3 regions of the Pseudomonas sp. KB_15 genome follow, and region 2 is predicted to be linked to each of the others. Evidence: predicted binding sites of a transcription regulator. Region 2 holds the regulator's gene; each other region holds the start of a gene.
The links. The regulator sigma-54, encoded in region 2, starts transcription at its own class of promoters, with help from an activator protein. The targets are predictions, from matches to a motif close to ANTGGCATNNANNTTGCTNT.
Positions count from the first base shown of each region.

Region 1: a site for sigma-54 is predicted at 929-948, ahead of AB4Z35_RS23455 (DNA translocase FtsK). Genes of this name have one in related genera too.
Region 3: a site for sigma-54 is predicted at 776-795, ahead of AB4Z35_RS19450 (CmpA/NrtA family ABC transporter substrate-binding protein). Genes of this name have one in related genera too.

Region 1 is NZ_JBFREX010000039.1:51,955-54,187, reverse strand. Features, by position in the region: gene trxB (thioredoxin-disulfide reductase) at 1-878, opposite strand, end outside; gene AB4Z35_RS23455 (DNA translocase FtsK) at 1,177-2,233, shown strand, end outside.
Region 2 is NZ_JBFREX010000001.1:493,339-495,571, reverse strand. Features, by position in the region: gene hpf (ribosome hibernation-promoting factor, HPF/YfiA family) at 1-164, opposite strand, end outside; gene AB4Z35_RS02235 (RNA polymerase factor sigma-54) at 239-1,732, opposite strand; gene lptB (LPS export ABC transporter ATP-binding protein) at 1,916-2,233, opposite strand, start outside.
Region 3 is NZ_JBFREX010000025.1:39,298-41,530, reverse strand. Features, by position in the region: gene AB4Z35_RS19455 (helix-turn-helix domain-containing protein) at 1-738, opposite strand, end outside; gene AB4Z35_RS19450 (CmpA/NrtA family ABC transporter substrate-binding protein) at 914-2,125, shown strand; gene AB4Z35_RS19445 (ANTAR domain-containing response regulator) at 2,141-2,233, shown strand, end outside.

The DNA of each region.
Region 1 (2,233 bases), on a different contig from region 2:
CGATAAACGTGGTCGGCCACGTCGCCGGCGGCAAACACACCCGCAATCGCCGTGGCGGTGGCATCGCCTTCGCTGCCGCCCTTGACCAGCAGATACCCGTCGCGCATTTCCAGTTGGCCTGTGAACAGGTCGGTGTTGGGTTTATGGCCGATGGCGATAAACACCCCGGCCAGAGGCAGCTCTTTGGTTTCACCCGTTTGGCTGTCCCGCAGGCGGGCGCCGGTCACGCCGCTGGCATCGCCGAGCACTTCGTCCAGATTCTGGTTCCAGTGCAGGCGGACGTTGCCGTTGGCGGCTTTTTCGAAGAGTTTGTCCTGGAGGATCTTCTCCGAGCGCAGCTTGTCGCGCCGATGGACCAGGTGCACTTCCTTAGCGATGTTCGACAGGTACAAGGCTTCTTCGACCGCCGTGTTACCGCCGCCGACCACCGCAACCACCTGATTGCGATAGAAAAATCCATCGCAGGTCGCGCAGGCCGAAACTCCTTTGCCGGCAAATGCTTCTTCCGACGGCAGGCCCAGGTATTGCGCGCTCGCGCCGGTGGCAATGATCAGTGCGTCGCAGGTGTAGGTTCCGCCATCGCCGATCAGCTCGAACGGCCGTTGTTGCAACTTGGCAGTATGGATGTGGTCGTAAATGATCTCGGTGGCAAAGCGCTCGGCGTGTTTTTGCATGCGGTCCATCAGGACCGGCCCGGTCAGGCCTTCGACGTCGCCTGGCCAGTTATCCACTTCGACGGTGGTGGTGAGCTGGCCACCAGCCTGTATGCCGGTAATGACAACGGGTTTGAGGTTGGCGCGGGCGGCATAAACGGCTGCGCTGTAACCGGCAGGGCCGGAGCCCAGGATAATCAGGCGTGAATGCTTCGCTTCGCTCATAAAAACACCTCATAAGCCTTTGTCACAAAAGAGAATGCATGCTCAAATTGAACGGCATGTCATGTGCTGTTGACTATGCTACACCCAAGGGTCTCAAGCATGGCGTCGTGCGTACAAACCCGTACAATGCCCTGCTATATTCAGTGCGCGCCGTGTTTATAAAAACCGGAGCGCAGTGTTAAAAGTAGTCCCGGTTACGCGTGTTAACTTTTTTACCTGCCTGGATTGGGTAGTTTTTTGGCAGTTTTTATAGACATTCACCAGATGGACGCGCCCATGGCGCAGGAAAAGTAGCGTTTTGAAGAAATCCACCGCAGCACCTAAACCAGCCGTCGTTCCGCTCTGGCGCCAGCACTTGCACTACCGACTCAAGGAAGGTGCGCTGATCGCTATCGGTGCCTTGTGCCTGTTCCTGATGATGGCCTTGTTGACCTATGGCAAGGATGACCCGGGCTGGAGTCATAACAGCAAGATCGACGACGTGCAGAACTTCGGCGGGCCAGCGGGCTCCTACAGCGCCGATATCCTGTTCATGGTGCTGGGTTATTTTGCCTACATCTTCCCGTTGCTGCTGGCGATCAAGGCGTACCAGATCTTCCGTCAGCGTCACGAACCGTGGCAGTGGAGTGGCTGGCTGTTCTCCTGGCGCCTGATAGGGCTGCTGTTCCTGGTACTGTCGGGCGCCGCTCTGGCCCATATCCATTTCCATGCCGCGACCGGTCTGCCGGCCGGTGCGGGAGGAGCGCTGGGCGAAAGCCTCGGTGACCTGGCCAGGAACGCCCTGAATATCCAGGGCAGTACACTGCTGTTCATCGCGTTGTTCCTGTTCGGCCTGACCGTGTTTACCGACTTGTCGTGGTTCAAGGTGATGGACATCACCGGCAAGATCACCCTCGACCTGTTCGAACTGTTCCAGGGCGCGGCCAATCGCTGGTGGGCGGCCCGTACCGAGCGTAAACAACTGGTTGCCCAGTTGCGTGAAGTCGATGATCGTATGGATGAAGTGGTCGCGCCGACCGTCACCGACAAGCGCGAGCAAGCCAAGGTCAAGGAGCGCCTGATCGAGCGTGAGCAAGCCCTGAGCAAGCACATGTCCGAGCGCGAGAAGCAGGTGCCGCCGGTGATTGCGCCCGCGCCGCCAAAGCCCGCCGCACCGAGCAAACGCGTCGAAAAAGAGAAGCAGGCGCCGCTGTTCGTCGACAGCGCCGTGGAAGGCACCTTGCCGCCGATCTCGATTCTTGATCCTGCGGAAAAGAAACAGCTCAATTACTCGCCTGAATCCCTGGCTGCGGTTGGCCACTTGCTGGAAATCAAGCTCAAGGAATTCGGCGTTGAAGTCGCAGTGGATTCGATTC
Region 2 (2,233 bases):
TGCAGCGTGGCTTCGATTTTCTGCTTCAGTTTTTCGACGGTCATCGTGACCTGCACATTAGTGATCTTGTCGAAATGTCGCTCCAATCGTTCGAGTTTTTCGCCGATGTAGGTGCGAAGAGGTTCGGTCACTTCCAGTTGGTGTCCACTGATGTTGACTTGCATACAGCTTCTCCTTCGTTGCCAGTGCATAAAGCGGTAGACCAGATGATCTACCACTGGAACGCTGTGGCGTGGCCCTACATCAACCGCTTGCGTTCGCTCGAAGGCGCGATCCCGAGGGATTCGCGGTACTTGGCGACGGTGCGGCGAGCCACCTGAATGCCTTGTGCCTCCAGTAAACCAGCGATCTTGCTGTCACTCAACGGCTTTTTCTGATTTTCCGCAGCAACCAGTTTTTTGATGATCGCGCGGATCGCCGTGGACGAGCATTCGCCGCCTTCGGAGGTGCTTACGTGACTGGAGAAAAAGTATTTCAGTTCATAAATGCCCCGGGGGGTGTGCATGAACTTCTGGGTGGTCACCCGTGAAATCGTCGACTCATGCATGCCGACCGCTTCGGCGATGTCATGCAGGACCAGGGGCTTCATGGCTTCGTCGCCATACTCGAGGAAACCGCGCTGATGCTCGACGATCTGGGTGGCCACCTTCATCAGGGTTTCATTACGGCTTTGCAGGCTCTTGATGAACCAGCGGGCCTCCTGCAACTGATTGCGCATGAACGTGTTGTCGGCGCTGGTGTCGGCGCGGCGCACGAATCCGGCGTACTGGGCGTTGACCCGCAGCCGTGGCACTGACTCCTGATTCAGCTCCACCAGCCAGCGCTCATTGTCCTTGCGCACGATAACGTCAGGAACGACATACTCGGCTTCGGCGGACTCGATCTGAGAGCCCGGGCGCGGATTGAGGCTCTGGACCAGTTCGATCACCTGGCGCAGTTCATCTTCCTTGAGCTTCATGCGGCGCATCAACTGGCTGTAGTCGCGGCTGCCAAGCAGGTCGATGTAATCGGTGACCAGGCGCTTGGCCTCGGCCAGCCAAGGGGTTTTGGCGGGCAGCTGGCGCAATTGCAGCAGCAGGCATTCGCCCAGGTTGCGGGCGCCGATGCCGGCGGGCTCGAATTGCTGGATGCGGTGCAGGACGGCTTCGATTTCGTCCAGTTCGATGTCCAGTTCCGGATCGAAGGCTTCGAGGATTTCCTCGAGGGTTTCGTCCAGGTAGCCCTGATTGTTGATGCAGTCGATCAGGGTCACGGCGATCAGGCGATCGGTGTCGGACATCGGGGCCAGGTTCAGTTGCCACAGCAAGTGGCTTTGCAGGCTTTCGCCGGCCGAGGTGCGGGTGGTGAAGTCCCACTCGTCATCATCGTTGCTGGGCAGGCTGCTGGCGCTGGTCTGGTAAACGTCTTCCCACGCGGTGTCGACGGGGAGTTCGTTGGGGATGCGCTCGTTCCAGTCGCCCTCATCGAGGCTGTCAACCGTCGGGGCGCTTTCCTGGTAAGAGGGTTCCTGGATGTCAGTATTGGGCTTTTGTTCGGTATTGTCGGCCAAGGGGTCGGAATTGTCGAAGTCGTCGCCTTCTTCCTGGCGTTCGAGCATCGGATTGGACTCCAGGGCCTCCTGGATTTCCTGTTGCAGGTCCAGGGTCGACAATTGGAGCAGGCGGATGGCCTGTTGCAGCTGCGGTGTCATCGTCAGCTGCTGGCCCATTCTCAAGACTAGCGATGGTTTCATGGCAGGGGCTTAACACCTTATTCGCCGGCGCACATGCGCCATCCACTACAGGGCGCCGAGGCGCCAAACATAAGCAAATTATATGCCTGAAACTGAAGTGTTTGCCTAGACCACTGTAACAATAAAAAATTGTTGATTTTTATCGTTACCGCGGTCTGGCATCCGCCATGACTGCTTCAGCGCTTACAGGCGGAACTCATGGCCCAGGTACACTTCCTTGACCAGGCTGTTGGCCAGGATGGTTTCGGCGTCACCTTCGGCGATCAACTGGCCGTCGTTGACGATATAGGCCGTTTCGCAGATATCCAGGGTTTCACGGACGTTGTGGTCGGTGATCAGCACGCCAATGCCTTTGGCCTTGAGGTGGTAGATGATCTGTTTGATATCGCCAACCGAAATCGGGTCGACACCGGCGAAGGGTTCGTCGAGGAGGATGAATTTCGGATTGGTGGCCAGGGCGCGGGCGATTTCCACGCGACGGCGCTCACCTCCGGACAGGCT
Region 3 (2,233 bases), on a different contig from region 2:
GAAGCCAACCAGATCACGGATTTCCTTGGAGAAATGCGAAGAAGAGGCAAAACCCAATTCCAGCGCGACATCCGTCAGGGAGCCGTCCTGCAGGCTCATGTTCAACAGCGCCCTGGCTGCGCGCCAGCCGCGCAATGCAGGCTTGGCCGCCGTGCCTAGCGCCTGCCGGCACAGTCGACGGAAGTGCGACACAGAAACGCCATAACGCTGGGCCAGGGTGGTCAACTTTTCGCTGTGGGTGCCCTGCTCCAGCAGGAAGCGCACGAGTCCGTAACTCTCGGTATGACGCAGCACGCCGGCGAAGGTCTGGTAAGCCATACCCCCGACCATGGCCTGTTCGATGTACCAGCGCTCAAGCGCCCGCCCGGACCAGACGGTGGGGTACGCCACCGGCAACGCCGCCCAGGATGTCGGGCTGGGTCGTTGATCAACCAGCGTGTTTCCCAGATCGATGAACACTTGCAATTTCACCAACTGCGCTTCGGCAACCGGCAGGGTCTGTACGCCGCCGCTCAGCTCGAATGCATCGCTCGTTGCAATCAGCCCTTCCCAACCGACCGGCAGACAGACCCGCGGGCACTGCGCCGAAGCCAGATACACAGGGAATTCGCTGACCCGCACATGCAGCACCCGCTCGCTGCAACGAGCATCAGGCAGAACGGTGGCGTGTAGTGATTGGATTTGCACGCCAACCTCCTTTGCGGCCTGACGATTAACGGCCGGCAGGATGAAAGACATGGCGCGATGAATCCTGATGTAAAGCTGATGAACCGGCGATGGCATATGCCTTGCACCCTCTCAGGCATCAGCACCCGGACCAACGGCGGAATGTGTGCAAGGACAATGGCGTCGTCATCCGGCCTTGCGCGTGCAAGGGAGGGGGCGACGCTTTTTTTTGCAAGGTGAACACGCGATGAACGAACCGTCAGCCGGCCCTCTGGCTTGGGTCAATGGCAGCGATGCCCCGGAAAAAACCGAAATCAATCTCGGCTTCATGGCTCTGAGCGACTGCGCCTCAGTGGTGGTCGCCGCCACCCAGGGCTTCGCCCAACCCCACGGCTTGACCCTGAATCTCAAGCGCCAGTCGTCCTGGGCCAGCCTGCGGGACCAACTGGTCAGCGGCGAACTCGATGCAGCCCACAGCCTCTATGGCCTGATTTACGCCGTTCACCTGGGCATCGGTGGCGTGGCCGCGACTGACATGGCCGTGTTGATGGGCCTGAATCAGAACGGCCAGAGCATCAACCTGTCCCGCGGCTTGCAGGCGCTTGGAGTGACCAGTCCTGAAGCACTGGATCGACGCGTGCACCAAACTCGCCCAAAACTCACCTTCGCCCAGACGTTTCCAACCGGCACCCACGCCATGTGGTTGTATTACTGGCTCGCCAGCCAGGGCATTCACCCGCTGCTGGATGTCGACAGCGTAGTGGTGCCGCCACCGCAAATGGTCGCGCACCTGCGAGCCGGGCGTATCGACGGGTTCTGCGTCGGCGAACCCTGGTCCGCCAGCGCGGTGCAACAGGACCTCGGTTTCACCCTGGCCACGACTCAAACCATCTGGCCTGATCATCCGGAAAAAGTCCTCGGCTGCACCCGTGCGTTCGTCGAGCAATACCCCAATACCGCCCGGGCATTGGTGATGGCGGTCCTGGAAGCCAGCCGCTTCATCGAAGAAAGCACCGAGAATCGCCGCAGCACCGCGCAATTACTCAGTGCCGCGCAGTACCTTGACGCGCCACTGGACTGCATTGAACCGCGCCTGCTGGGCGAATACGCCGACGGCCTTGGCCATCACTGGCACGACCCGCACGCGCTGCGCCTGCACGGGGATGGCGAGGTCAACCTGCCGTACCTGTCCGACGGCATGTGGTTCATGACCCAGTTCCGCCGCTGGGGTTTGTTGCGCGATGACCCGGACTATCTCGCGGTGGCCCGGCAGGTCCAGCAACTGGACCTCTATCGAGAGGCCGCCAGTGCCGTCGGCGTCGCTTCGTCAGCCGAGCAAATGCGCAGCAGTCAGTTGATCGACGGTAAAATCTGGGACGGTTCGGACCCGACCGGTTATGCCCGCAGTTTCAAACTGCACGCCATGAGCGACAGCTCGCACCGATCCGCCAGCCGCTGACAGGAGACTACGAACATGCTGCGTATCCTGCTGATCAACGATACCGCCAAAAAAGTCGGACGCCTGAAGGCCGCCCTGACCGAGGCCGGATTCGAAGTGATCGACGAA